One region of the Pseudomonas sp. P5_109 genome, then DNA from elsewhere that is predicted to be linked to it. Evidence: predicted binding sites of a transcription regulator. Region 1 holds the regulator's gene; each other region holds the start of a gene.
What was found. Region 1 encodes FliA, which starts transcription of late flagellar genes. Its sites were predicted from a motif close to CTAAAGTTTNNNNNNNNNNNGCCGNTAA; they were not measured.
Positions count from the first base shown of each region.

Region 2: a site for FliA is predicted at 4,315-4,342, ahead of QMK54_RS09575 (methyl-accepting chemotaxis protein). Genes of this name have one in related genera too.
Region 3: a site for FliA is predicted at 2,778-2,805, ahead of motA (flagellar motor stator protein MotA). Genes of this name have one in related genera too.

Region 1 covers NZ_CP125380.1:1,782,152-1,792,284, reverse strand. The annotation lists gene QMK54_RS07975 (protein-glutamate methylesterase/protein-glutamine glutaminase) at 1-531, opposite strand, end outside; gene QMK54_RS07970 (chemotaxis protein CheA) at 580-2,850, opposite strand; gene QMK54_RS07965 (protein phosphatase CheZ) at 2,905-3,693, opposite strand; gene QMK54_RS07960 (chemotaxis response regulator CheY) at 3,715-4,086, opposite strand; gene fliA (RNA polymerase sigma factor FliA) at 4,254-4,994, opposite strand; gene fleN (flagellar synthesis regulator FleN) at 4,991-5,821, opposite strand; gene flhF (flagellar biosynthesis protein FlhF) at 5,938-7,266, opposite strand; gene flhA (flagellar biosynthesis protein FlhA) at 7,278-9,407, opposite strand; gene QMK54_RS07935 (cytochrome b) at 9,630-10,133, shown strand, end outside.
Region 2 covers NZ_CP125380.1:2,114,571-2,124,703, reverse strand. The annotation lists gene rlmM (23S rRNA (cytidine(2498)-2'-O)-methyltransferase RlmM) at 1-270, opposite strand, end outside; gene acnA (aconitate hydratase AcnA) at 493-3,234, shown strand; gene QMK54_RS09580 (CPBP family intramembrane glutamic endopeptidase) at 3,478-4,269, shown strand; gene QMK54_RS09575 (methyl-accepting chemotaxis protein) at 4,375-5,940, shown strand; gene QMK54_RS09570 (alpha/beta family hydrolase) at 6,119-6,796, opposite strand; gene ccoN (cytochrome-c oxidase, cbb3-type subunit I) at 6,882-8,306, shown strand; gene ccoO (cytochrome-c oxidase, cbb3-type subunit II) at 8,317-8,925, shown strand; gene QMK54_RS09555 (cbb3-type cytochrome oxidase subunit 3) at 8,929-9,123, shown strand; gene ccoP (cytochrome-c oxidase, cbb3-type subunit III) at 9,120-10,073, shown strand.
Region 3 covers NZ_CP125380.1:576,802-586,934, reverse strand. The annotation lists gene QMK54_RS02505 (toll/interleukin-1 receptor domain-containing protein) at 1-465, shown strand, start outside; gene motB (flagellar motor protein MotB) at 666-1,694, opposite strand; gene motA (flagellar motor stator protein MotA) at 1,857-2,708, opposite strand; gene QMK54_RS02490 (HDOD domain-containing protein) at 2,876-4,414, shown strand; gene rhdA (thiosulfate sulfurtransferase) at 4,457-5,272, shown strand; gene asd (archaetidylserine decarboxylase) at 5,291-6,151, shown strand; gene serB (phosphoserine phosphatase SerB) at 6,274-7,488, opposite strand; gene QMK54_RS02470 (AhpA/YtjB family protein) at 7,624-9,135, shown strand; gene QMK54_RS02465 (membrane integrity-associated transporter subunit PqiC) at 9,385-10,098, opposite strand.

The DNA.
Region 1 (10,133 bases):
CGTACGCGCAGGGATCGGTGCCGGAGCCGGACGCACGGGCGCGCTGCTGCCAAAACTGCCCACGCTCGAAGGCGCGGGCATCGGGGCTGGCGCAGCGACAGGTGCTGGAGCGCTGTAGTGACTGACACGACGATTACTGCGCGAGATGCTCAGGATCTTCTCGCACAGCAGTTGCTTGACCTTCTCGGGGTTGCGCGAGATGTCTTCGAAGTTCTTCGGCAGGAAGTCCACCGCGCCGGCATCCAGCGCATCCAGGGTGACCCGGGCGCCTTCGTGGGTCAGCGAGGAGAACATCAGGACCGGGGTCGGGCAGCGTTGCATGATGTGCCGCACGGCGGTGATGCCGTCCATCATCGGCATCTCGTAGTCCATGGTGATCACGTCTGGCTTGAGCGCCAGTGCCTGATCGATCGCCTCTTTGCCGTTGGTCGCCGTGCCGACGACCTGGATGTTGGAATCCGCTGAAAGAATTTCCGAGACGCGGCGGCGGAAAAACCCCGAATCGTCCACCACCAGGACCTTGACTGCCATAAACACTCCATTAGATGGAGCGAGGCCAGGCGCCCCGCTCCACCAGAATCAAATACGCCGTGTGGCGTAACGCTTGAGCATGCTCGGAACATCGAGAATCAGCGCGATGCGGCCGTCACCGGTGATGGTGGCGCCGGACATGCCCGGAGTCCCCTGGAGCATTTTGCCCAATGGCTTGATGACCACTTCTTCCTGGCCCACCAGTTGATCGACGACAAAGCCGATCCGCTGCGTGCCCACCGAAAGGATCACCACGTGGCCCTCGCGCTGCTCTTCGTGAGCGGCGGAGCTGACCAGCCAGCGTTTGAGATAGAACAATGGCAGCGCCTTGTCCCGCACGATTACCACTTCCTGGCCGTCCACGACGTTGGTGGTCGACAGGTCGAGGTGGAAGATCTCGTTGACGTTCACCAGCGGGAACGCAAACGCCTGGTTGCCGAGCATGACCATCAGCGTCGGCATGATCGCCAGGGTCAGCGGCACTTTGATGACGATCTTCGAACCCTGGCCCTTGGCCGAGTAGATGTTGATCGAGCCATTGAGCTGGGAAATCTTGGTTTTCACCACGTCCATGCCCACGCCGCGACCCGATACGTCGGAAATCTCGGTCTTGGTCGAGAAACCCGGGGCGAAGATCAGGTTGTAGCATTCGGTATCGCTCAGGCGATCGGCGGCATCCTTGTCCATCACACCGCGTTTTACCGCGATGGAACGCAGGACATTCGGGTCCATGCCTTTGCCGTCGTCGGAGATCGACAGCAGGATGTGATCGCCTTCCTGCTCGGCCGCCAGGATCACCTTACCGCCACGGGCCTTGCCCGAGGCTTCGCGCTCTTCCGGCGACTCGATGCCGTGGTCGACCGCGTTGCGCACCAAGTGGACCAGCGGGTCGGCCAGGGCCTCGACGAGGTTCTTGTCGAGGTCGGTTTCTTCGCCGACCAGTTCCAGGTTGATCTCTTTCTTGAGCTGGCGCGCCAGGTCGCGAACCAGGCGCGGGAAGCGCCCGAAGACTTTCTTGATCGGTTGCATCCGGGTCTTCATGACCGCGGTCTGCAGGTCGGCCGTGACCACGTCGAGGTTCGACACGGCCTTGGACATGGCTTCGTCGCCGCTGTTGAGGCCCAGGCGGACCAGGCGGTTACGCACCAGCACCAATTCGCCGACCATGTTCATGATCTCATCGAGGCGCGCAGTGTCGACGCGTACGGTGGTCTCGGCTTCGCTCGCCGGTTTTTCCGCCGGTGGCGCGGCCGGAGCGCGGGACGATGCCGGTGCAGCAGCCGGGGCGGCAGCGGCTGCCGGGGCTTCGGCTTTTGGCTCCGGGGCCTTGGCGACCGGTTTCGGCGCCGCGGCCTTGGCTGCCGGTGCCGCAACAGCCGCATTCGAACCATTGGCCACAGTCGCGGTGCCGACTTCGCTGAACTTGCCCTTGCCGTGCAGTTCGTCAAGCAGCGCTTCGAACTCGTGATCGGAAATCAGATCGCTGCCGGCCGCCGCGGCGGTAGGTGCTGCAGGTGCAGGCACCGAAGCAATGGCCGATTCCAGCGCCTCGACGGCGAAGTTGCCCTTGCCGTGCAACTGGTCGAGCAGTGCTTCAAATTCGTCGTCAGTAATATCGGAACTGTCGCCCGCCGCTTTCGGTGCTTCTGGCGCAGCCGGAGCCGGCGCAACCGCATCGACGGCGAACTGGCCTTTGCCGTGCAACTGATCGAGCAACGACTCGAACTCGGCATCGGTGATTTCATCGCTGGCAGCGGTATCGCTGACCGGCGCAGACACAGCCGCCGGCGCCTCGGCCTGGGCCTTGACGGCATTCAGCGAGTCCAGCAACTGTTCAAATTCATTATCGGTAATGTCGCCCGAATCGGCTTCAGCCACCGGCGCTTCGACCACGGCGGCAACAGGCGCAGAGGCCACCTCGTCAGCCGACTGCGGCTCGGCCAGACGGGCCAATGCCGCCAGCAGTTCAGGCGTTGCAGCCGTGATCGGGCCACGCTCGCGGACTTCGCTGAACATGCCGTTCACCGCGTCCAGCGCTTCGAGAACCACGTCCATCAGTTCCGAATCGACGCGACGCTCACCCTTGCGCAGGATGTCGAACACGTTCTCGGCGATGTGGCAGCACTCCACCAGCTCGTTGAGCTGGAGGAAGCCGGCGCCCCCTTTTACAGTGTGAAAACCGCGAAAAATTGCATTGAGCAGATCCGCATCATCCGGACGGCTTTCCAGCTCGACCAGTTGCTCGGACAGTTGCTCTAGAATCTCGCCGGCCTCAACCAGGAAATCCTGAAGGATCTCTTCATCGGCGCCGAAGCTCATTAAGGGGGTGCTCCTACAGGTCTAAAAACCCAAAAAACCTAAAATGCTAAAACTCTAGAATCCCAGGCTGGATAACAAATCGTCCACATCGTCCTGACCGGACACAACGTCTTCTCTTTTATCGGCATGAATCTGCGGACCTTCACCCTGAGAGAGATGTTTTTGTGGATCTTTTTCAGCAAGCATCGCTTCACGGTCATGTTCGATGCCCGCAAAGCGGTCCACCTGGCTGGCCATGAGCACGAGCTTGAGCAGGTTGCTTTCAACTTCGGTGACCAACTGGGTCACGCGCTTGATCACTTGCCCCGTGAGGTCCTGGTAATCCTGGGCGAGCAGGATGTCGTTGAGGTTGCCCGACACCGCGCGATTGTCCGTGCCGCTGCGTGCCAGGAAGCCGTCGACCCGCCGGGCCAATTCACGGAACTCCTCGGCGCCGACTTCACGACGCATGAAGCGTCCCCAGTCCGTACTCAAGGCCTGGGCCTCATCCGCCAGGCTGTTGACCAGAGGCGTGGCACTTTCCACCAGATCCATGGTGCGATTGGCTGCGGCCTCGGTCAGCTTGACCACATACCCCAGGCGCTCGGCGGCATCGGTGATCTGCGACACTTCTTCGGCTTGCGGCATGTGCGGGTCAATCTGGAAATTGACGATCGCGCTGTGCAGCTCGCGGGTGAGCTTGCCCACCTCCTGATACAGGCCGCGGTCACGGGTCTGGTTGAGCTCATGGATCAATTGCACCGCGTCGCCGAACTTGCCTTTTTCAAGGCTCGCGACCAATTCGACGGCGTGTTTTTTCAGGGTCGACTCGAAATCGCCCAATGAAGATTCGTTATTGCCCATAGCTCCCCCGTGGCGCACTCATCAACCGATGCGTTCGAAAATCTTCTCGATTTTTTCTTTCAACGCCTGGGCCGTGAAGGGTTTGACCACATAGCCGTTAACGCCGGCCTGGGCCGCTTCGATGATCTGCTCACGCTTGGCTTCAGCGGTCACCATCAGCACCGGCAGGTGCTTGAGCTTCTCATCGGCACGCACGTGGCGCAGCAGATCGATACCGGTCATGCCAGGCATGTTCCAGTCCGTTACCAGAAAGTCGATGCTTCCGCTGTTGAGCACCGGAATGGCGGTAGTGCCATCGTCGGCCTCGACGGTGTTGGTGAACCCAAGGTCACGCAGCAGGTTCTTGATGATCCGCCGCATCGTTGAGAAGTCATCAACGATGAGGATTTTCATGTTCTTGTCCAATTCGACCTCCAAGCAGTCTTAAACGCGCCCAGCACCTGGACGCGCCATTTCAATCAATCCGGCAAAGCACTCAATGACTGTATGGAGCACAACAGATCGAGACCGGGGTAGTTCAACACCACACCAGCCTCGTTCGCAGTGTCCCCACACTGCCTTCAGCGCGCTCGCCACTCCCCCAAACGCCCCCGCAAACGGGCCGCGCACTGGCTGTGTAACTGGCTGACCCGCGATTCGCTGACCCCCAGGACCTCACCGATTTCCTTGAGGTTCAACTCTTCGTCGTAGTACAGCGCCAACACCAGTCGCTCACGCTCCGGCAAATTGGCAATCGCATCCGCCAGCGCAGCCTGGAAGCGTTCATCTTCCAGATCGCGTGACGGCTCGAGATGAGCACTCGCGCCATCCTCGTGCAGCCCTTCGTGTTCGCCGTCCTGCAACAGGTCGTCGAAACTGAATAAGCGGCTGCCCAGCGTGTCGTTCAAAATTCCGTAGTAATCGTCGAGACTCAATTGGAGTTCGGCCGCAACTTCGTGATCTTTAGCGTCACGGCCGGTTTTCGCTTCAATCGAGCGAATAGCGTCGCTGACCATGCGCGTATTGCGGTGAACCGAACGAGGCGCCCAGTCCCCCTTGCGCACTTCATCGAGCATGGCGCCGCGGATTCGAATGCCCGCGTACGTCTCGAAACTGGCGCCTTTGCTGGCGTCATATTTGGTAGACACTTCAAGCAGGCCGATCATCCCGGCCTGGATCAGGTCTTCGACCTGGACACTGGCCGGCAAGCGCGCCAGCAAGTGGTAAGCAATGCGTTTAACCAGCGGCGCGTAACGCTCGATCAGCTCGTACTGCGCATCACGAGCTGATTTTTTGTAGAGGTTGTAACCGCTGGCTGTCATAGCACAGGTCCTGCTGTCTGCTGCACGAGACGCTCGACGAAAAACTCCAGGTGCCCGCGCGGGTTGGCCGGCAGCGGCCAGGTATCGACCTTCTGCGCGATGGCCTTGAACGCCAGCGAGCACTTGGAGCGCGGGAACGCCTCGTAGACAGCGCGCTGCTTCTGCACGGCCTTGCGCACGCTTTCGTCGTAAGGCACCGCGCCGACGTATTGTAGGGCGACGTCGAGGAAGCGATCCGTGACCTTGGTCAACTTGGCGAACAGGTTGCGCCCTTCCTGCGGGCTCTGGGCCATGTTGGCCAGGACGCGGAAGCGGTTCATGCCGTAGTCGCGATTGAGCAACTTGATCAAGGCGTAGGCATCGGTAATCGAGGTCGGCTCGTCGCACACCACCAGCAGTACTTCCTGGGCTGCGCGAACGAAGCTGACGACCGACTCACCAATGCCCGCGGCGGTGTCGATCACCAGGACGTCGAGGTTGTCGCCGATATCACTGAAGGCCTGGATCAGGCCAGCGTGTTGCGCAGGGCTCAGATGAACCATGCTTTGTGTGCCGGATGCGGCCGGAACGATACGAATGCCGCCTGGTCCCTGCAGCAGTACATCGCGCAGTTCGCAGCGGCCCTCGATCACGTCGGCCAGGGTACGTTTGGGTGTCAGGCCCAGCAGAACGTCGACGTTCGCCAGTCCCAGGTCGGCGTCCAGCAGCATGACGCGCCGGCCAAGCTCGGCCAAAGCCAGGGACAAGTTCACTGACACGTTAGTTTTCCCGACGCCACCTTTGCCGCCGGTCACCGCGATCACCTGTACGGGATGCATGCTGCCCATGTTATTTCTTTACCTTGTCTTGCATAGACGGAGGCCACATTACTGGCTGCGCGTTCACAAACGGAACAATGCATGGCAGACCATCGATGTAGGTACAAAAACGATTCATTATTACCTCAGCCAACCTGCTTGGTCGGGCTGTGGTAGATGTCAGCGAACATGTCAGCCATGGCTTCCTCGCTGGGTTCTTCCTGCATTTGCACGCTGACGGCGCGACTGACCAACTGATGACGGCGCGGCAGATGAAGATCATCCGGAATCCGCGGACCATCGGTCAGGTACGCCACCGGCAGCTCATGACTGATGGCCAGGCTCAACACCTCGCCCAGGCTTGCCGTTTCATCCAGTTTAGTCAGGATGCAGCCAGCGAGCCCGCAACGCTTGTAACTATGATAAGCGGCGGTTAGAACCTGTTTCTGGCTGGTGGTTGCCAGGACCAGATAATTTTTCGCGCGGATGCCACGACCGGCCAGACTCTCAAGCTGCATGCGCAGGGCCGGATCGCTGGCCTGCAGGCCGGCGGTATCGATCAGCACCACGCGCTTGCGCAGCAATGGCTCCAGCGCCTGCACCAGGGACTGGCCCGGATCGACGTGGGTCACCGACACATTGAGAATGCGCCCCAGGGTCTTGAGCTGCTCCTGGGCACCGATGCGGAAGCTGTCCATGCTCACCAGCGCAATGTTCTGCGCGCCATACTTGAGCACGTAACGGGCCGCCAGCTTGGCCAGGGTGGTGGTCTTGCCCATGCCGGCAGGACCGACCATGGCGATCACACCGCCCTCTTCCAGTGGCTCGACTTCCGGGGTAACGATCATGCGCGCCAGGTGCGCCAGCAGCATGCGCCAGGCCTGACGGGGCTCCTGGATTTCAGTGGTCAGCGCCAGCAAATCGCGCGACAGCGGGCCAGACAGGCCAATACGTTGCAGGCGACGCCAGAGATTGGCCTGGTCCGGACGGCTGCCTTGCAGCTGATTCCAGGCCAGGGACCCGAGCTGGACTTCCATGAGTTCGCGCAGGCTGTTGAGCTCGAAACGCATCGAGTCGAACGCGCGCGGGTCCACGCCAGCGGATGCCGGTGCAGCGGCCGGTGCGGGACGACGAGGTTCGGCGTACGTTGGTTCGATCAATGGTTCGGCGGCGGTCAACGGCAGGCCGGCGAACAACTGACGGTTGGTGCTGTTGTCGCTCTCGCCCTCGCCACGCAGGCTCAATTCGGCCTGGGCGGTGACGATCCGCGACTGCGTCTTGCGCAGCTCGTCTTCGAGTTCCATGTTCGGAACACGCGGCGCCAGCGCCGACAATTTGTAGTCCAGCGCAGCCGTCAGCTCGACCCCGCCGGCGATCCGGCGGTTGCCGATAATGGCGGCATCAGCGCCCAGCTCATCGCGAACCAGCTTCATGGCCTGACGCATATCGGCGGCGAAAAAACGCTTAACTTGCATAAACCACTACCTCAGCCGTTGGGCCCTACTGTCGCAACGATGGTCACTTGCTTGTTGTCAGGGATTTCCTGATAAGCCAACACGTGCAATCCCGGGACTGCGAGCCGGCCAAATCGCGAGAGCATCGCGCGAACCGGACCGGCCACCAGCAGAATCACCGGTTGACCTTGCATCTCCTGGCGCTGCGCCGCGTCGATCAGCGAGCGCTGCAGCTTCTCAGCCATGCTTGGCTCCAGCAGAACACCCTCTTCCGAGCCTTGCCCTGCCTTCTGCAGACTATTGAGCAATATCTGTTCCAACCTTGGCTCCAGCGTGATAACTGGCAGCTCCGACTCAGTGCCTACAATGCTTTGCACGATTGCGCGGGATACGCCAACCCGCACGGCAGCCACCAACGCGGCGGTATCTTGACTCTTGGCGGCATTGTTGGCGATGGCCTCGGCAATGCTGCGGATGTCACGCACAGGCACTTGTTCGGCCAGCAGCGCTTGCAGGACCTTGAGCAGCTGCGACAGCGAAACCACGCCCGGCACCAGCTCCTCGGCCAGTTTCGGCGAGCTTTTGGCCAGCAATTGCATGAGTTGCTGCACTTCTTCGTGACCGATCAGTTCACTGGAATGCTTGTAGAGTATCTGGTTCAGGTGGGTTGCCACTACTGTACTGGCATCGACCACCGTATAACCGAGGGATTGCGCCTGGGCGCGCTGGCTGATTTCGATCCAGACCGCCTCCAGGCCGAAAGCCGGATCTTTGGCGGTAATGCCGTTGAGCGTGCCGTAGACCTGCCCCGGGTTGATCGCCAGCTCGCGATCCGGGTAAATCTCTGCCTCGGCCAGGATCACCCCCATGAGGGTCAGGCGATAGGCGCTTGGCGCCAGGTCGAGGTTGTCGCGGATATGCACCGTCGGCATCAGGAAGCCCAGATCCTGGGACAGCTTCTTGCGCACCCCCTTGATCCGCGCCAGCAACTGGCCGCCCTGGTTGCGGTCCACCAGCGGAATCAGGCGATATCCCACTTCCAGGCCGATCATGTCGATGGGTGTCACGTCATCCCAGCCAAGCTCCTTGGTTTCCGCGGCGCGGGCCGGCGACGGCAGCAACTCCTGCTGGCGCTTGACCTCTTGCAGGGCCTGCACCTTGGCGACGTTCTGCTTTTTCCAGAACAGGTAGGCGCCACCGGCCGCCAGGGCCGCCATGCTCAGGAACGAGAAGTGCGGCATGCCGGGCACCAGGCCCATGACCGCCATCAAACCGGCTGCTACCGCCAGCGCCTTGGGCGAAGCGAACATCTGCCGATTGATCTGCTTGCCCATGTCTTCCGAACCGGAAGCACGGGTCACCATGATCGCCGCCGCTGTCGATAACAACAGTGATGGCAATTGCGCCACCAAACCGTCACCGATGGTCAGCAGCGCATACACCTTGCCGGCGTCGCCGAAGGTCATGCCGTGCTGGAAGATACCGACCGCCATGCCGCCGATCAGGTTGATGAACAGGATCAGCAGGCCGGCGATGGCATCACCACGGACGAATTTGCTGGCACCGTCCATCGAACCGTAGAACTCGGCTTCCTGAGCGACTTCCATCCGGCGCAGCTTGGCCTGGTTCTGATCGATGAGGCCGGCGTTGAGGTCGGCGTCGATCGCCATTTGCTTGCCGGGCATCGCATCGAGGGTGAAACGCGCGCTCACCTCGGAAATCCGCCCCGCGCCCTTGGTGACCACGACGAAGTTGATGATCATCAAGATCGCGAAGACCACGATACCGACCACGTAGTTACCGCCGATCACCACCTCGCCGAAGGCCTGGATCACCTTGCCGGCGGCCGCGTGGCCGTCCTGGCCGTGGAGCATCACCACTCGCGTGGAGGCCACGTTCAACGCCAGGCGCAACAGCGTCGCCACCAGCAGAATGGTCGGGAACACCGCAAAATCCAGCGGCCGCAAGGCGTAGACGCACACCAGCAGCACGACGATGGACAGGGCAATGTTGAAGGTGAAGAACACGTCGAGCAGGAACGGCGGCACCGGCAGCATCATCATCGCCAGCATGACCAGCAGCAACAGCGGCACGCCCAGATTGCCTCGACTGAGGTCGGCAATGTTGCTGCGGGCACTGTTGATTAACTGAGAGCGATCCACCGGTATTCCCCGTTCCTTTAAAGCAAACTTTTGACGCCTGAAGCAGGCTCGGGGCGGCTACTGCAAGAAGCTTTCCAACTTTTGCGAAGGGGCGAAACAGAGGGCTTTCGCTGGCCGCGACCGCTTGAATTTGCGCCGGCCTAATAGTCGGTTAATGCACCCCCTCCAACATCGCGCGCCACGATGCAAATCGACAAGACCTTGAATAGGAGGAAGGCAACGATGCCGAAGGCAAAAACCACGGAATACACCAACACCGCCAAGTGGCTGCACTGGGGCATGGCACTTGTCTGGATGAGCAGTTGGACGCTGGGGATCCTGGCCACGCACTGGCGAGATGAACTGAACCCCCACCACGAACTCACTTTTTTGCACAAGGCATTGGCTAGCACGCTGCTTTTCATGATTGTCGCGCGAGTTGCCTGGCGCCTGAAGCATCGGCCTCCAGCGCTGCCAGAGCATATGAGCGGACTGATGAAGCAAGGCGCGATGATGGGGCACATCCTGCTTTACGCCATTGCGCTGATTGGCTTGCCTCTTTCAGGCTGGTACTGGAGCTCTGTTGCAGACAAACCGATTCTTGTGGCGGGACTGTTTCTTTTACCGCCTCTGGTTGCCCCTGATCCAGACCTCTACGACCTGGCCAAGTACATTCATACCTGGACATCGTGGTTCTGTGGCGCACTGGTCGGCGGACATCTGCTGGTGGCCATAAAACACCACTTT
Region 2 (10,133 bases), 330 kb from region 1:
ATGATCGAGGATCACGCTGATGCGGTCGGTTTCCGGCAGATCGATGAAAATCCCCCGGGCCCACTGGCGCGGGAAGATCAGCTCGGCGAAACGCTGCCCGCGCATCAGGCGCTCGGCGCCGTCTTCTTCGGTGCAGACGAATTCGGCGCAGGCAGTTGCCGCCTTGGCCTTGGCATATCCGGCCACGTTCAAGCGCGCGGCGAGGTCGGAAATCTCGGAACAGACTTCGCCTTCGAAGCCCGGCCGGCAATGCATGAATAGGGTGTTCATTCTTACTCCTGGGCAATGGCGAGGAATTTCGGCCACTGCGCGATGCCCAGGCTTGCGTTGAAGCAAAGCCTGTCACGAAAACCCGCGCATGATAGCCGAGTTCGGAACCTGGGGTCTGTCCATAGAGTCCAGTTATTAGCCAGCTACCGAAAACAGGGCTAGGTTTAATGCTCTGCCCGTCCCCTCAGTCCGTAGCCGTGCGGACTCAAAGGAGTGATCGTAATGCCGTCCCTCGATAGCCTGAAAACGCTCAAGACCCTGCAAGTCGGTAACAAGACCTACCACTACTTCAGCCTGCCCGATGCCGCCAGGAGCCTGGGTGAGCTGGACAAGTTGCCGATGTCGTTGAAAGTCCTGCTGGAAAACCTGCTGCGCTGGGAAGATGAAAAAACCGTCACCGGCGCCGACCTCAAGGCAATTGCCGCGTGGCTCAAGGAGCGTCGCTCCGACCGCGAAATCCAGTACCGCCCCGCACGGGTGCTGATGCAGGACTTCACCGGCGTACCGGCGGTGGTCGACCTGGCTGCCATGCGCGCAGCGATGGCCAAGGCCGGCGGCGATCCGCAGCGGATCAACCCGCTGTCGCCGGTGGACCTGGTGATCGACCACTCGGTGATGGTCGACAAGTTCGCCAGCAGCAGCGCCTTCGAGCAGAACGTCGACATTGAGATGCAGCGCAATGGCGAGCGTTATGCGTTCCTGCGCTGGGGCCAGAGTGCCTTCGACAACTTCAGCGTGGTGCCGCCGGGCACCGGGATCTGCCACCAGGTGAATCTGGAATACCTCGGCCGCACGGTCTGGACCAAGGACGAGGACGGCCGCACCTATGCCTTCCCCGACACCCTGGTCGGCACCGACTCCCACACCACCATGATCAACGGCCTCGGCGTGCTCGGTTGGGGCGTCGGCGGTATCGAGGCGGAAGCGGCGATGCTCGGGCAACCGGTGTCGATGCTGATTCCGGAAGTGATCGGTTTCAAACTCACCGGCAAGCTCAGGGAAGGCATCACCGCCACCGACCTGGTGCTGACCGTGACCCAGATGCTGCGCAAGAAAGGCGTGGTGGGCAAGTTCGTCGAATTTTACGGCGACGGCCTCGCCGACCTGCCGCTGGCCGACCGCGCGACCATCGCCAACATGGCCCCGGAATACGGCGCCACCTGCGGTTTCTTCCCGGTGGACGACGTCACCCTGGAATACTTGCGCCTCTCAGGCCGGCCCCTCGAAACGGTGCAACTGGTCGAGGCCTACAGCAAGGCCCAGGGCCTGTGGCGCCTGCCCGGCCAGGAACCGGTGTTCACCGACAGCCTGGCGCTGGACATGGGCAGCGTCGAAGCCAGCCTCGCCGGACCAAAACGTCCACAGGACCGGGTTTCGCTGCCAAACGTCGCGCAAGCGTTCAGTGACTTCATCGACCTGCAGTTCAAACCCACCAGCAAGGAAGAAGGTCGCCTGGAAAGTGAAGGCGGTGGCGGTGTCGCCGTCGGCAATGCCGATATGGCCGGCGAAGCGGATTACGAATACGAAGGCCAGACCTATCGCCTGAAAAACGGCGCTGTGGTCATCGCCGCGATCACCTCCTGCACCAACACCTCCAACCCCAGCGTGATGATGGCGGCCGGGCTGGTGGCGAAGAAGGCCGTGGAAAAAGGCCTGAAACGCAAACCCTGGGTGAAGAGCTCGCTGGCCCCCGGCTCGAAAGTGGTCACCGACTACTATAAGGCGGCCGGCCTGACCCAATACCTCGACGAATTGGGGTTTGCCCTGGTCGGCTACGGCTGCACCACCTGCATCGGCAACTCCGGACCGCTGCCGGAGCCCATCGAGAAAGCCGTCCAGCAAGCCGACCTCACCGTGGCTTCGGTGCTCTCGGGCAATCGCAACTTCGAAGGCCGGGTGCATCCCCTGGTGAAAACCAATTGGCTGGCCTCCCCGCCGCTGGTGGTGGCCTACGCGCTGGCCGGCACGGTGCGCACTGATCTCAGTCGCGAGCCGTTGGGCGAGGACAAGGATGGCAAACCGGTATACCTGCGCGACATCTGGCCAAGCAGCAAGGAAATTGCCGAGGCGGTCAATCAGGTCAACACCGCCATGTTCCACAAGGAATACGCCGAAGTGTTTGCCGGTGACGAACAATGGCAGGCGATCAAGGTCCCGCAGGCGGCGACCTATGTCTGGCAGGACGATTCGACCTACATCCAGCACCCACCGTTCTTCGACGGCATCGGCGGCCCGCCGCCCGTGGTCAAGGATGTCTGCGCAGCGAACATTCTCGCGTTGCTCGGCGACTCGGTGACCACCGACCACATCTCCCCGGCCGGTAACATCAAGGCCGACAGCCCGGCCGGGCAATACCTGCGAGACAAAGGCGTGGAGCCGCGGGACTTCAACTCCTACGGTTCGCGACGGGGCAACCATGAAGTGATGATGCGCGGCACCTTCGCCAATATCCGCATACGCAACGAAATGCTCGGCGGCGAAGAAGGCGGCAACACCCGCTACATTCCCACCGGGGAGAAAATGCCGATCTACGACGCCGCCATGCGCTATCAGGCTTCGGGCACGCCGCTGGTGGTGATCGCCGGCCAGGAATACGGCACCGGATCGAGCCGCGACTGGGCGGCCAAAGGCACCAATCTGCTGGGGGTCAAAGCGGTCATCGCCGAAAGCTTCGAACGCATCCACCGCTCCAACCTGGTGGGCATGGGCGTGCTGCCGTTGCAATTCAAGCTGGATCAGAACCGCAAGAGCCTGAACCTGGGCGGCAGCGAAACCCTGGACATCCTCGGCTTGACCGGCGTCGAATTATCTCCACGGATGAACCTGACGCTGGTGATCACCCGCGAAGACGGCAGCCGCGAGAAAATCGAGGTGTTGTGCCGGATCGATACGCTCAATGAGGTGGAGTACTTCAAGGCGGGAGGGATTCTGCATTACGTGTTGCGGCAGATGATTGCCTCTTGATCTAGCGCTGAAAAAGACACCGCCTTCGGGCGGTGTTTTTGTTTGGGTCACGCTTATAATCGCAGCCCTCGGGACACCCCAATCCGTGGCGAGGGAGCTTGCTCCCGCTCGACTGCCAAGCAGTCGCCAGCCCTGCAGATGCACTTCATCTGGCACACCGGGTTGATGTTGCTGGGGCCGCTTCGCAGCCCAGCGGGAGCAAGCTCCCTCGCCACAAAAGCTATTCATCTCTAAGGACTTCACATGCTTGCCCTGCCATGGACGTTTCTGGCCCTGCTTTCCTTCGGCTACGGCCTGGCGCTGACCTACGGCCACCTTGGCTGGCTCTCGGCAATCCCGGTGTTCCTGTTGCTGGTCGCAGGTGTCGCCGTCCGCCAACACTACATCCCTTTTGCCCGCTACCTTGGCCATGGCCTGTTCATCGTCCTGGCCTTGGCCTTGGCGACGCATTGGCTACCCGGCTTCTATAACGGTCGCGTTATCGATCCCCAGCGTTTTACCGATGATGCCGTGTCATTCGCCATGCACCTGAACCTGGACAAACCGCTGATCGGCTTCTGGTTGTTGCTGGTTTGCCCGTGGATTGCCGGCCGCCGTTCACTTCGGCTATCGCTGTATGCCACCGCACTGGCACTGCCCCTGAGCACCGTGCTGGCGTTGGGCGGCGCGCTGTTGCTGGGCGTCATCGCCTGGGCGCCGAAATGGCCGGATCAAGCCTGGTTGTGGCTACTGAACAATCTGCTGCTGGTGACCCTGGTCGAGGAAGCGCTGTTCCGCGGCTACATCCAGGGTGGCCTGAGCCGTTGCCTGAAAAACCTGCGCCATGGCGAAAACCTGGCCCTGCTCCTGGCTTCGTTGATCTTCGGCCTGGCGCATGTCGGGGCAGGATGGCAATGGGTCTTGCTGGCCAGCCTGGCCGGGATCGGCTATGGCCTGGCCTACCGTTTCGGCGGACTGGCTGCTGCCGTTGCCTGCCACTTCGGCCTGAACCTGCTGCACTTCGGCCTGTTCACCTATCCGATGCTCGTCGGCTGACGCAAGGGTCATTTTGCGACGCATCGCTGATTATCGAAAAATAATCTCAACAATCCGCCGATCTTGCCGATACAGCACTTGAAAGCCTTGCGGATTAAAAAAGCCATGCGTAACAACCAGCCAATTACACAACGCGAGCGGACCTTCCCGGCTCAGCAACGGTTGATTTCCACCACCGATGCCAAGGGCATGATCACCTACTGCAACGACGCCTTCGTCGAGATCAGCGGGTTTTCCCGAGAGGAGTTGATCCGTGCACCGCACAACCTGGTCCGTCACCCCGACGTCCCGGCCGCGGTGTTCGCACACATGTGGGCCACGCTGAAACAAGGCTTGCCATGGATGGGCATTGTCAAGAATCGCTGCAAGACCGGTGATCATTACTGGGTGAACGCCTATGTGACACCGATCTTCGAAGGCAAACAGGTGACCGGTTACGAGTCGGTGCGGGTCAAGCCCACCGCCGAACAGATCCGCCGCGCCGAAGCGCTCTACCAACGCATCAACCAGGGCAAGTCGGCCATTCCCTCTTCGGATAAATGGTTGCCGATCCTGCAGGACTGGTTGCCGTTCATTCTGGTCAGCCAGTTGAGCTTCATGATCGGTGCATCGCTGAACTCCCATTGGGGTTTTGCCCTGGCGGCCGGTCTTTCGGTGCCACTGGGCCTTATGGGCCTGCGGTGGCAACAGCGTGGCCTCAAGCGCTTGCTGCGCCTGGCCGAGCAGACCACGTCCGACCCGTTGATCGCACAGATGTACACCGACAGTCGCGGCGACCAGGCGCGCCTGGAGATGTCGATCCTCAGTCAGGAAGCGCGCCTGAAAACCTGCCTGACGCGTCTGCAGGACACGGCCGAACACCTGACCGATCAGGCCCGGCAATCCGATGCCCTGGCGCACAACAGCTCCAGCGGCCTGGAACGTCAACGGGTCGAGACCGAGCAAGTGGCCACTGCGGTCAACCAGATGGCCGCGACTACCCAGGAAGTCGCCAGCCACGTACAACGCACCGCCGACGCCACCCAGGAAGCCAATCGCCTGACCGGTCGTGGTCGCGACATCGCCGGGGAAACCCGCGAAGCCATCCAGCGCCTGTCGGTGGTGGTCGGTGAAACCGGCGTGACCGTGACCCAACTGGCCAAGGACAGCAACGAAATCGGTGGTGTGGTCGACGTGATCAAAGGCATCGCCGACCAGACCAACCTGCTGGCGTTGAACGCCGCCATCGAAGCGGCCCGGGCCGGCGAGATGGGTCGTGGTTTTGCGGTGGTGGCCGACGAAGTCCGTCAGCTGGCGCAACGCACCAGCGAGTCCACCGGGCAGATCCATGCGCTGATCGCCAAGCTCCAGCAAACCGCCGGCACCGCCGTGCAGACCATGGAAGCCGGGCATCGTCAGGCCGAAGAAGGTGTAGCGCGGGTACTGGAAGCGGACCAGGCTCTGGTGGGGATCAGCGAAGCGGTGGCCAACATCACCGACATGACCACCCAGATCGCTGCCGCGACCGAAGAGCAAAGTGCCGTGGCTGAAGAAATCAGCCGCAACATCAGCAACATTTCCCAGTTGGCGGACCAGACTTCGGAACAGGCGCAGAACTCGGCGTTGCTCAGTGAAGAGCTGACCAAGACTGCCAATACCCAGTATTCGTTGGTGGAGCGGTTCAACCGCTGATAGAGGCTGGAATGACAAAAACCCGGACAGCGAAAGCTTCCGGGTTTTTATTGTCTCGTCGGAAATGATGTTGCCCGTCCTGGCCTCTTCGCGAGCAAGCCCGCTCCCACAATTGAAATGCATTCCAAATGTGGGAGCGGGCTTGCTCGCGAAGAGGGCCTGACTGGCACTGCAAATCTCATTGCAGAAATGCGGTTACCTTCCCAGCCGCAGCCGCCAAATGCTGCTCATGGCTAAACCCCGAAGCCTTCAACGGTTTCAAATCATGATCCCCCGCCGCCAGCCAGAACACCTCGATACTCGGTGACAGCACATAACCCTCGACCGCCTCACGATTACCCAGCGCATCGCGCTCGCCCTGCACAATCAACGTGCGGGTTTTCAAAGAAGCCAGATGTTCGACCCGTGGCTTCTCCGGCTTGCCCACTGCATAGAACGGATAACCCAGGCACACCAGCGCATCCGCGCCCAACTCATCAGCCAGCAGACTGGCCATGCGCCCACCCATGGACTTGCCGCCGATGGCCAGCGGCCCAGTGACATGACGTCGCACCTGGGCATACACCTCACGCCAGCATTCCAGCAGTTTCGGTGCCGGGTTCGGCGGGCGCTTGCCACCATCGATGCGCCGCTGTGCCATGTAGGGAAATTCGAAACGCAACACGTTGACGCCTTGCGCGGCGAGGCGTGCAGCCATGCCGCTCATCCAGTCGCTGTCCATCGGTGCGCCGGCGCCATGGGCGAGGATCAGCGTCGCCGCAGCCTTGCCGCTGGCGGCATTCCACAACCATCCATGATCCCGCACGCACTGCGCCCATTGATCCCCGTCAATACCGGCCTTGTGCTGTTTGTCCATGCTTGCCTCGCTTTTAGTCTGCCTATAACTCCAGGCGAAGGATGCGCTGCCGCACTCACTTCGGCTGAACCGTGGATGGGGAACCATGAACACTTCTATCAGTACCGCCTACAACTACAAGGTGGTCCGCCAATTCGCCATTATGACGGTGGTGTGGGGCATCGTCGGCATGGGGCTCGGGGTTTTTCTCGCGGCCCAGTTGGTCTGGCCCGAACTCAACTTCAATTTGCCGTGGACCAGCTTCGGTCGCTTGCGCCCGTTGCACACCAACGCGGTGATCTTCGCCTTTGGCGGCTGCGCCCTGTTCGCCAGTTCTTTCTACTCGGTGCAACGCACCTGCCAGACACAATTGTTTGCGCCAAAAATCGCCGCGTTCTGTTTCTGGGGCTGGCAACTGGTGATCCTGCTGGCGGCCATCAGCCTGCCGCTGGGCTACACCAGTTCCAAGGAATACGCCGAGCTGGAATGGCCGATCGATATCCTGATCACCATCGTCTGGGTTGCCTACGCCATCGTGTTCTTCGGCACGATCATGCAGCGCAAGACCAAGCACATCTATGTCGGTAACTGGTTCTTCGGTGCGTTCATCATCACCGTGGCGATCCTGCACATCGTCAACAACCTGGAATTGCCGGTCAGCTTCACCAAGTCCTACTCGCTGTACTCCGGTGCCACCGACGCCATGGTGCAATGGTGGTACGGGCACAACGCCGTGGGCTTTTTCCTCACCGCCGGTTTCCTCGGCATGATGTATTACTTCGTGCCGAAACAGGCCGAGCGTCCGGTCTACTCCTATCGCCTGTCGATCGTGCACTTCTGGGCGCTGATCACTTTGTACATCTGGGCCGGCCCGCACCACTTGCACTACACCGCGCTGCCGGACTGGGCGCAGTCGCTGGGCATGGTGATGTCGTTGATCCTGCTGGCGCCAAGCTGGGGCGGGATGATCAACGGCATGATGACCCTGTCGGGCGCCTGGCATAAGTTGCGCAGCGACCCGATCCTGCGCTTCCTCGTGGTGTCCCTGGCGTTCTACGGCATGTCGACCTTCGAAGGACCGATGATGGCGATCAAGACAGTCAACGCCCTCTCCCACTACACCGACTGGACCATCGGCCACGTACACGCAGGCGCCTTGGGCTGGGTGGCGATGATCTCCATCGGCGCGCTGTACCACATGATTCCGAAAGTCTTCGGACGCGAGCAGATGCACAGCATCGGCCTGATCAACGCGCACTTCTGGCTCGCCACCATCGGCACCGTTCTGTACATCGCCTCGATGTGGGTCAACGGTATCGCCCAGGGCCTGATGTGGCGTGCGGTGAACGAAGACGGCACGCTGACCTACTCCTTCGTCGAGACCCTGGTGGCCAGCCACCCTGGCTTCGTCGTGCGGCTGGTGGGTGGTGCGATCTTCCTCAGCGGCATGTTCCTGATGGCCTACAACACCTGGCGCACCGTGCGGGCCTCGCAGCCTGCCGACGTCGCCGCTGCCGCGCAGATGGCCTGAGGAGTCCGCCATGAAACACGAAACTATCGAGAAAAACGTCGGCCTGTTGCTGCTGCTGATGATCCTGGCCGTGAGCATCGGAGGCCTGACCCAGATCGTCCCGCTGTTCTTCCAGGACGTGACCAACAAACCGGTGGAAGGCATGAAGCCCTACACCGCACTGCAACTGGAAGGTCGCGACATCTATATCCGCGAAGGCTGTGTCGGGTGTCACTCGCAGATGATCCGCCCGTTCCGCGCCGAAACCGAACGTTACGGTCACTACTCTGTGGCCGGCGAAAGCGTCTGGGATCACCCGTTCCTGTGGGGCTCGAAGCGCACCGGGCCGGACCTGGCGCGGGTCGGCGCGCGCTACTCGGATGACTGGCACCGCGCGCACTTGTACAACCCGCGCAACGTCGTGCCGGAGTCGAAGATGCCGGCCTACCCGTGGCTGGTGGCCAATCAGCTCGACAGCAGTCATACCGAAACCAAGATCAAGGCCATGCGCACCCTGGGCGTGCCGTACACCGACGAAGACATCGCCGGTGCCGTCGCTTCGCTCAAGGGCAAGAGCGAGATGGACGCGCTGGTCGCCTACCTGCAAGTGCTCGGCACTGCCATCAAGAGCAAGAGGTGAGCAATGTTTGAATTGAGCACTGGAATGATCCGCGGTCTCGGCACCGTCGTGGTGTTCGTGGCCTTCGTCGGCTTGACCCTGTGGGTATTCAACAGCAAGCGCAGCCCGGAATTCGCCGAAGCGCGCCTGCTGCCCTTCGCCGACGAGCCACAACCCGACACCACCGAAGAATCAGCAACAAGGAGTACCCGGCCATGACCACCTTCTGGAGTACGTGGATCTGCGTACTGACCATCGGCAGCCTGATCGGCCTGACCTGGCTGCTGATCGGCACCCGCAAGGGCGAAACCAAAGGCAGCGTCGACCAGACCATGGGCCACAGCTTCGACGGCATCGAGGAGTACGACAACCCGCTGCCGCAATGGTGGTTCATGCTGTTCGCCGGCACGCTGGTGTTTGCCGTCGGCTACCTGATTCTTTACCCGGGCCTGGGCAACTGGAAAGGCATCCTGCCCGGCTACGAGAACGGCTGGACCGGCGTGCACGAATGGGAAAAGGAGATGGCCAAGGCTGACGCGAAGTTCGGACCGATCTTCGCCAAATTCGCAGCGATGCCAGTAGAAGAAGTGGCCAAGGACCCGCAGGCACTGAAAATGGGCGGCCGCCTGTTTGCCTCCAACTGCTCGGTGTGCCACGGCTCGGACGCCAAGGGTGCATTCGGCTTCCCCAACCTGAGCGACAGCGACTGGCGCTGGGGCGGCGCGGCCGAAACGATCAAGGCCACCATCATGGGCGGCCGGATGGCGATGATGCCAGCCTGGGGCGAAGTCCTGGGCGAAGCCGGTGTGAAGAACGTCGCCGCTTATGTGCGCCATGATCTGGCCGGCCTGCCGCTGCCTGCCGACAGCAAAGCCGACCTTCCGGCCGGACAGCAAGCGTTCAGCACTACTTGCGTCGCCTGTCACGGAGCTAATGGCCAGGGCACCGAAGCCATGGGCGCGCCGAACCTCACGCACCCGGCCGGGTTCATTTACGGCACCAGCCTGACGCAGCTTGAACAAACGATTCGCCATGGTCGCCAGGGCCATATGCCGGCGCAAAACGAACTGCTCGGCAACGACAAGGTGCAATTGCTGGCCGCGTATGTGTACAGCCTGTCCCACGGTTTGAATACCGAGCGCCTGCAGGCTGAAGACAACCGCAAGTAAATCCCGACCGCTCTGCTGCCGCATTCTCCCGGATGCGGCAGTTCCCTGCCCCTTTGCGAC
Region 3 (10,133 bases), 1.2 Mb from region 1:
ATGGACCGCGCCTACGCGGTCAAAATCAACGCGCGCCTGATCCAGGCCAACATCAAGACCTACCTCGACGTACTGGATGCCGAATCCCAGACCACCGACGACATCACCGGCGTGATCACCCGCAACATCAGCGAATGCACGCACCTGCTGGCGGTGGTGTCGGAGAAAACCGCGCTGTCCTGGTGGGTGCCGTTCGAAATCGGCGAGGCGACCATCACCAACCGACGCATCTGCTCGTTCAAGACCGGCCCCACCGAGCTACCGCTGTACCTGGACAAGTGGCCGAAGCTGACCAACGATCGGGACATCGAGTTCTTTATCGATGCCTATCGCAACGAAGCGACACAAAAGCGTGCGATGGGACTGCAATCGGTGACCGGTAGCGAGTCGGCGCGCAGCGTTAACAAATCCAATGCGGATCGCTTTCACGCTGACCTCAAGTCCCGAATCATCCGGGGCTTCTGACGACGCTCCACTCCCCGCTCTCTTGCCCAGAACCTGTAGGAGCCGGCTTGCCGGCGATGGATTCAAGCTCGCCGAGTGATTCCAGACAGTACGCGTAATCGTTAACGACCATCGCCAGCAAGCTGGCTCCCACAGGAGACATACCCCTACCAGTGAAACCCGCACAAAAAAGCCGACATCGCTGTCGGCTTTTTTGTCGGTCACTGCTTGGGCGGTTCAGCCGGTTTCGGTGCCGGGTCGTCGAACAGGTTCAGACGCTCGCGCAGTTCGTGGGCCGGCAGCGGTTCCTTGTCCGCCGGCAACGCGTTCGGGTCGACCGGTACAGCCGGTGTGGCTTGCGGAGCAGCCGAACCTTGCGGTGCATCAGGAGCAGGCTCCGCGCCTTGTGAACCTTCGATCGCACGCTGGGCTTTCTTGGTCAGCACGACGATGTCGATACGGCGGTTCACCGGGTTGAACGGATGCTCGCGGTCAAACAGGGCCGACGAGGCATAACCAACCACGCGCGCCACCTGCGCTTCCGGATAACTGCCCGCCACCAGCGCACGCCGTGCGGCGTTGGCACGGTTGGCCGAGAGCTCCCAGTTGCCGAAATCACCGGAGCCGGTGTACGGTTTGGCATCGGTGTGGCCGCTGATGCTGATCTTGTTCGGCACCGCCTTGATGGTGTCGGCCATGGCCAACAGGATGTCTTCGAAATACGGTTTCAGACGGGCCGAACCCGAGTCGAACATCGGCCGGTTTTCCGCGTCCATGATCTGGATACGCAGGCCGTCCGGGGTGATTTCGAACAGGATCTGGTCCTTGAACTTCTGCAGCTGCGGGTTCTCGTCAACCTTGTTCTGCAGTTCTTGCAGCAACAGTTCGAGGCGCTCCTTTTCAACCTGCTCGGCCATGCCTTCGACCTGATCGGTATCGACGGTGACCTTGTCCGGCTGTGGCTGGGACTTGACCTCGGGGTTGAGAGTGTTTTCCGGCGCCAGGGTCGGCGTGCCGCCCAGATCGATGATGTACGGCGTGCCGCTTTCGGAAAAGCCGATCGGGTCCTTGAAGTAACCGGCGATGGCGATCTTCTGTTCCGGCGTGGCGGTGGACAGCAGCCACAACACCAGGAAGAACGCCATCATCGCCGTGGCGAAGTCGGCGAAGGCGATTTTCCATGCGCCCCCGTGATGCCCACCGGCAATGCGCTTGACGCGCTTGATAATAATCGGCTGATTATTTTCCATGGAGAGTGCTCTGTTTCACAAATATTGTTCCTTTTTGACGGTGCCTGTTGTCGCCATACGGCGTTGCCGCTCCTCGCCATAGCGGGCTATGACTCGTCGCGGCGCCTTGTCTGGCAACAACAGTCACTCGCCAAAAAAGGAACGTATTTGCGAAACAGAGCACTATCGACCACGAACCGCTTGTTCCAGCTCGGCGAAGCTTGGACGGTGCGCCGGGTACAGGACCTTGCGCCCGAACTCCACGGCCAGCGATGGCGGCATGCCGGAAGCCGACGCCACCAGCGAAGCCTTGATGGCTTCGTAGACGTTCAGCTCTTCCTTGGCATCGTGGGCCAGGGAATGGGCCAGCGGGCCAAAGAAGCCGTAGGCGGCGAGAATACCGAAGAAGGTACCGACCAGCGCCGCACCCACGTGCAGGCCGATGGACTTCTGGTCCCCCTCACCCAGCGAAGCCATGGTCACCACGATACCCAGTACCGCCGCGACGATACCGAAACCGGGCATGGCGTCGGCGATACCGTTCACCGCGTGGGACGGATGCTCCAGGTCTTCCTTGAGGCTGAACAGCTCCATGTCGAACAGGCCTTCCAACTCGTGCGGGGCCATGTTGCCGGAAGACATGATGCGCAGGTAATCGCAGATGAACGCGGTCATGCGCTCGTCCTTGAGGACCGTCGGGTACTTGGCGAAGATCGGGCTCGCGGCGGCATCTTCGATGTCGCCTTCGATGGCCATCATGCCTTCGCGGCGGCTCTTGTTGAGGATCTCGTAGATCAGGCCCAGCACTTCCAGGTAGAAGCCATGGTTGAAACGCGAACTGAACATGCTCAGGGACTTCTTGAGCACGTGCATCGTCATGTAGCCGGGGTTGGCCTGCAGGAATGCGCCGAGGGCAGCACCGCCGATGATCATGACCTCGAAAGGCTGGATCAGGGCGGCAATCTTGCCGTGGGAAAGCACGTATCCGCCGAGCACGCTCGCGAATACGACGATGATGCCGATAATTTTAGCCATAGGTTAGGAGAGCACTTACTGAGTCGGGTTCAAGGTCATATTCGGAAGTTAAAAAATCTCTTCTTCTACTTATCGGCAAAACTGCGCCAGACTATAGCCAGTTCAGGCGAAAAGCTAATTTGACCCCATCCGGGCACAGGTAATGTTGACAATGATCGCCTCCCACCATGGTTAACGAAACGAACGTTCCAACACCAAAACCGACGACGCTCGAAGGCTGGGTCAAGCTGCTCGATGGCGTACGCCTTCCCGTTCCGCAAGCCAGCCACGACCGTGTCTGCAAGGCCATCCGCAACAACCGCAGCTCGCTGCGCGATATCGCCGACCTCATGCAAGGCAGCCCCGCCCTGGCCTTGAGCGTGATTCGCGAAGCCAACCGGCACGCCCATGGCGGCATGACCGAACCGGCGGAAAACCTCGAGATCGCAATCAATCGCCTCGGCCTGAAGCGCACCGAAGAGCTGCTCGCGCGCCTGCCCGCCGAACCCCATTCAGAGATTCCCAAGGCCTTGCGTCAGCTGCAGATGATCAGCCAGCACGCCACGCAACAGGCCAACGGTTTTTTTGCCAGTCGCCTGGCGCGCCTGTGGCAGGACATCCATTGGGGCAGCCTGCTGTTTCTTTCGCCCTTGTGGCCTTTGGCGCTGACTCATCCAAAACTGCTCGAAGAGTGGGAGCTGCGGGTCATCCACAAAGGTGAGTCGGCACGTAAAGTTGAAAAGCAATTGTTCGGCGTACGCCTGCTGGACATCGGCCAGGCGCTGGTGGAGGTCTGGCGCTTGCCGATCTGGGTGCAGCAGGGCTATCGCCTGTTGCTCGCCGAGCAGCGGGAGCTGGTGAAAGTCCTGCGAATCGCCCGTGACAGCGAGCACCCGTTGCGCCAGCAGAACCGCCTCGATGACGATCCGACCCTGCGCCGCTGGCTCAATCAACCGGCCAATACGGTGCTGCTGGCCAACGGTCTGGCGCTGTCGGCACAACACGCCTGGGACAGCCCGCACAGTGAGCGCTGGCAGTACCTGACCAGCCTTTACCTGCAAATGCCGATGGATGAGGTGCAACAACAACTGCACCAGCAAGCCGCCAACAGCGCGCGCTATCACGCCATGCCTGACCTCTGGCACCCCGCTGAATCGCTGATCTGGCCGTGGGGCATGAACCGTATCCACGCCGGACTGCTGCCAGCCGCGGCACCGACCGCCGAAGACCTGGCGAAGTGGCGCAAGCAATGTGCCGAACTGCTGGTCGAGCCCAGTCGCTTCACCAACGCCATGCACTTGACCATCGCCGCCCGGGACGCCCTCGTGGCCTGCGGCATGCGCCGGGTGATGATCCTGATGGCCGACCGCACCCACGCCAACCTGCGCGTGCACCAGACGGCCGGATTGTCGAAGGAAGCGGCCGGGCTGAACTTCGTGGTCAGCCAGAGCAACGTGTTGCAACGGCTGCTCGCGCAACAGGCCCAGGTGCGCCTGACGCCCGCCAACAACGCGCAATTTTCGGCCCTGCTGCCCAACAGCCTGCGCTCGCAATTCAGTGGCGAACACCTGCTGCTGCGCTCGCTGGTCAACAATGGCCGGGTGATCATGATCGTCGTGGCGGATCAGGGCGGCGGGCCGCTTTCGGAAATTTCCGTTCAGGCCTTCGGCAAAACCGCGCAATGCATTGAAAAAGCCCTGCACAGCTTTAGCCACCGAGGCCAATAAGCTGCGCTACAATCCCCCTCTTTTGTGCTCTGGAGACCTCACATGTCTGACTTCTCTGGCTTGCCGCTGGTGATCGAGCCGAGCGACTTGCTCCCTCGCCTCGACGCCCGCGAACTGATTCTGGTGGACTTGACCAGTGCCGCCCGCTACGCCGAGGGGCACATCCCCGGCGCACGCTTTGTCGATCCGAAGCGCACGCAGCTCGGCCAGGCTCCGGCCCCAGGGCTGATGCCCCCGCTGGCAGCACTCGAAACGCTGTTTGGCGAGCTGGGACACAACCCCGACGCGGTCTACGTGGTGTATGACGACGAAGGCGGCGGTTGGGCCGGACGCTTCATCTGGTTGCTGGATGTCATCGGCCACAGCAAGTACCACTATATAGATGGCGGCCTGCCGGCCTGGCTGGCAGAAGGTTCGCCCATGTCGATCCAGATCCCGCCACCCGTGGGCGGCCCTGTTTCACTGACCTTGCACGACGAGCCCACCGCCACCCGCGAATACCTGCAAAGCCGTCTCGGCGCCGCCGACCTGGCGATCTGGGATGCACGCGGGCCGCTGGAGTATTCCGGCGAAAAAGTCCTCGCCGCCAAGGGCGGGCACATCCCCGGCGCGGTCAATTTCGAATGGACCGCCGGCATGGACCAGGCACGTCAGTTGCGCATCCGTACCGACATGCCACAGATCCTCGAACAACTCGGGATCAGCAAAGACAAAGAAGTGATTACCCACTGCCAGACCCACCATCGTTCTGGCTTCACCTATCTGGTGGCCAAGTCTCTCGGTTATCCGCGAGTCAAAGGCTACGCCGGCTCCTGGGGCGAATGGGGTAACCATCCCGACACGCCCGTAGAGATCTAAGGTTTTTAAGGACAGTAAATGAACAAGCGTCTGTTTATCATCAGCCAGTACCTCCTGCCCCACAACCTGCTCTCGCGACTGGCCGGCTGCATCGCCGAATGCCGCGTGCGCTGGTTCAAAAATGCCTTTACCGCCTGGTTCGCCAAGCGTTATCAAGTGGACATGTCCCAGGCGCTGGTCGAAGACCTGACCGCCTACGAGCACTTCAACGCGTTCTTCACCCGCGCGCTGAAAGACGGCGCCCGTCCGCTGGACGAAACCCCGGGCGCGATCCTCAGCCCGGCCGACGGCGCGATCAGCCAGCTCGGCCCGATCGAACACGGCCGCGTGTTCCAGGCCAAGGGTCACAGCTTCAGCGTGCTGGAACTGTTGGGTGGCGACGCAGCAAACGCCGCGCCGTTCATGGGTGGCGACTTCGCGACCATCTACCTGTCGCCGAAGGACTACCACCGTGTGCACATGCCGTTGGCCGGCACCCTGCGCGAGATGGTCTACATCCCGGGTCGCCTGTTCTCGGTCAACCAGACCACCGCTGAAAACGTTCCGGAACTGTTCGCCCGCAACGAACGCGTGGCGTGCATTTTCGACACCGAGCGCGGGCCGATGGCCGTGGTGCTGGTGGGCGCGATGATCGTGGCGTCGATCGAAACCGTCTGGGCCGGCCTGGTGACGCCGCCGAAGCGCGAGCTGAAAACCTTCCGCTACGACGAAGCCGCACGCGCGCCGATCCACCTGGAAAAAGGTGCGGAGCTGGGTCGCTTCAAACTGGGTTCGACCGCCGTCGTGCTGTTCGGGCCGGATCAGGTGAAGTGGGCTGAAGAAATGACCGCCGGTACAGCGGTGCAGATGGGTCAGGGCATGGGCTCACCAAAAGCCTAAAGACCAAGCTGCATCCCTGTGGGAGCGGGCTTGCTCGCGAAAGCGGACTTACAGTCAACATGGATGTTGAATGTGATGACGCCTTCGCGAGCAAGCCCGCTCCCACATTTGTATCGGGTGTATCAGAGCTGGCCGTCGCGATCGCGGAAGCCCAGCAGGTACAACACGCCATCCAGTCCCAGGGTCGAGATCGCCTGCTTGGCCGACTGCTTGACCAGCGGCTTGGCACGGAACGCCACGCCCAACCCGGCAATCGCCAGCATCGGCAAGTCATTGGCGCCATCGCCGACGGCAATGGTCTGCTCCAGACGCAAACCTTCCTTGTGTGCCAGCTCCTTCAGCAGATCAGCCTTGCGCTGTGCATCGACAATCGGCTCAACCGCGACGCCGGTGACCTTGCCGTCGACCACTTCCAGTTCGTTGGCAAACACATAGTCGATACCCAGCTTGGCCTGCAATTGCTTGGCGAAGTAGGTGAAGCCACCCGACAGGATCGCGGTCTTGTAGCCCAGGCGCTTGAGTTCGGCGAACAGGGTTTCGGCACCTTCGGTCAGGCGCAGCGAGGCGCCGATGGAATCCAGCACATTGACGTCCAGGCCTTTGAGCAAGGCCAGGCGTTCCTTGAAGCTGGCGCGGAAGTCCAGTTCACCGGCCATCGCCCGCTCAGTGATTTCCGAGACCTTGTCACCCACACCAGCCGCCTTGGCCAGCTCATCGATCACTTCGGCTTCGATCAGCGTCGAGTCCATGTCGAATACCGCCAGGCGACGGTTGCGACGGAACAGTGAATCTTCCTGGAAGGCGATGTCGACGTTCAGTTCCTGGGCGACGCTGAGGAATTCGGCACGCAGCGCCTGCGGATCAGCCGCCTCGCCACGCACGGAAAATTCGATGCAACCCTTGCCCTTGTCGGCCGGCGTATCCAGCGGCATGCGCCCGGACAGACGATCGATGTGGTCGATGTTCAGGCCATATTTGGCGGTGATCGAACTCACGGCCTGCAACTGCCCGGCTGTCACCTTGCGGGTCAACAGGGTCACGATGTGGCGCTTTTTGCCCTGGTTGCCGACCCACTGCTGGTAATCCTGTTCGGACACCGGCGTGAAACGCACTTGTTGATCGAGCTCGTAACCCTTGAACAGGATGTCCTTGAGCACGGACTTGCCTTGCTCGGTGTCGGGAATTTCAACCAGGATGCCGAACGACAAGGTGTCGTGGATCACCGCCTGACCGATGTCGAGAATGTTCACACCACCCTGGGCCAGAACGCCGGTAATGGCCGCAGTCAGACCCGGACGGTCGACTCCCGTGATGTTTATCAGGACGATTTCGCGCAAGGCGCACCCCCGCAGGTGGAAAAAAACCGCATTCTACCCACTTTCAGTGACCATCGGGCACCGTGAGCGCTTTGACGGTCTAGGGCCTGTCGCTATACTGCGCGTCAACTTCACGGACAAAAGAGCCGAGCTCAAGTGAACCGGCCCACGCCAGTAAAAACCGATAACTTCTTCCTGCTGATCTTCCGGGCACTGCGCCACCGCCGTGTACCGATTGCATTGCGCATCGCCAGCCATAACGTGATCCTGGTCGCCCTGGCCCTGGTCATCTATGCCGGTGTGATGGGCTTGCAGTTCAAGCAGGCCATGCACGAGCAGGCGGATGCGCTGGGCGAAAGCCTGACCACGCAGACGGCCACCTCGGCCACCGAGCTGTTGGTGTCCAACGACATCCTCAGCCTCAATGTGCTGCTCAACAACCTGACCAAGAACAAGCTGGTGGCCCACGCCGCCATCTACAGCCCGGACAACCGCATCCTCGCCGAATCCGGCCAGCGGCCAAAACATGGTCTGCTGGGCGAAGCCGAAGGCATGTACCAGAGCAAGATAACCTTCCAGGACGTGACGGCCGGGCAACTGCGCATCAGCCTGGACATGGACCAGTTCCAGCAGCCGATGACCATCAGCCTGCAAAGCATGGGTATCCTCAGTGCCATCCTGCTGGCCCTGTCCCTGGCCTTGAGCCTGCGCATGGGGCGGTATCTCTCCACGCCGCTGCTGCAATTGCGGGTATGGCTGCGCAATATCGATGAATACACCCCGGCTACCGACCGCCAGGACGAAATCGGTGACCTGGCGCGTCAACTGCACGCCAACTTCGCCCCGGAACCTGCTCCCGTGCCGGAGCCAGAACCGGAACTCGACGACGTCGAAGACGAACCAGAATTCGAAGTCCGTAACCTGCGCGACCCGAGTTTCGACGAGAGCCGCCCGGTAGCGGCGCTCAAGCCAGCACCTCGGCAGATCGTCAGCACCGTCGAAGACGACGATGACGAAGACCCGTTCGCCGACCTGCGCGACGAGTCACTGGACAGCCCGCCACAACCGGTGGTTCGCAAGGCCACGCCGAGCGTTCCGCAACACAGCGCGGTGCTGGCGGTGCAACTGGGTTCCCAGGAACAGCTGCGACGCCTGCCGCGGGCACGCCTGGAAGAACTGCTAGAACGCTATCGCGATTGCCTCGACCAGGCCGCTTCGCTGTATCAAGGCGAAGTGGAGACCCTGAACGATGGCAGTACGTTGATGCTGTTCCACACCGAAGACAGCGGCGACGATTACCTGACCAACGCCATTTGCTGTGGCGAGCTGCTGCGGGCCCTGGGCCACCAGTTGCAGATCGAAGTCGCGGACAGCGGCATCACCCTGCAATTGCAGCTAGGCCTGACCCTCGGCGACGAGCTGTTCGGCCTGAGCCAGATCGACCTGCTGCTGACCGACTCCGCCCAGGACGCCCTGGCCCTGTCGCAACACAGCCGCAACCTGCTGCTGGTGGAGCGCAAGATCAGCGATGACGCGTTGATTCGCCAGCGCGCACGGATCCGTCCGATTGCCAGCCCTGAGGGAGCTTGCTGCGTGGAGCGGTTGATGGAGCCTTATCCGTCGATGCTTGAGCGGCAACTGGCGCGGATGCACGAGCGTCGCGCTTAAGCCTTGACCCCGATGTGAAGAAGCCCGCAGATGAGTGATCGTCTGCGGGCTTTTTTGTTGCCTGTCATGACGCCTTCGCGAGCAAGCCCGCTCCCACAGGTTCAGGGCCGTTCACATAATATGTGTACGACGCGGACACTGTGGGAGCGGGCTTGCCCGCGAAGAGGCCGGAACTGACGCCAGAAATCTCCAACCTGCAGAAACAACAAAGCCCGCACAAGGCGGGCTTTGTTTGAAGTCCATCCAGACTCAGAAGCGGAACACTTCCATATCCGTACGAATAGGTGCCGCCATCGGGATCTTCGGCTGCTTTTCCTGTTCTACCGCAGGTGCTGCCGCCTTGGCTGCCGGCTTGCGCGGGGCTTCGGCGATCGGTGGCTGATTGGCCAGCGGCTTGAGCGCCACCGACAGTTGCTCGGCCAGGCGCTGCAGCAACACACCCTGAGCCTGGACCTGAGCCGCCGTACTACCGGCATGCTGTTCCTGCAAATGGATGATGCGGTTGTCGCGAACTTGCCCGCGACGGTCGATCAGACGCCATTGCGCATCGAGGATCGCTGGTTGTTTGGCACCCGAATCCAGGCGCGTGATGGTCAGCAATACCTGAACGTCCGGGGTGAAACCCAATGTCGCCGGGGCCAACACTACGCGCTGGCTGTCCAGGTGACCCGCGACCTGACGCAGCAGCAACTGATCGATATCCGACGAAAGGCTACCGGCCCAACGACCGTCGGTCGAGGCTTGCAAGCTGCCATCCGGCTGACGCTGCAACAGGGTTTCGCGTTGCAGGTAGTCGGCCACGGTGACTGGCCCCAACAATACCGCCATGCCCGCGTTCTGTGCAGGCTGAACCGGACTTCCAGCGTCAAGCTGATACAACGACACCGGCTGGTGAACGCTGCAACCCGCCAGGCCAAGAACGCCAGCGAGCATAAGAATAAAAGGAAGGCGCAGAGCAGTCATCGTCCCATCCAGGTGATCGTTAAAAGGCTGATCAC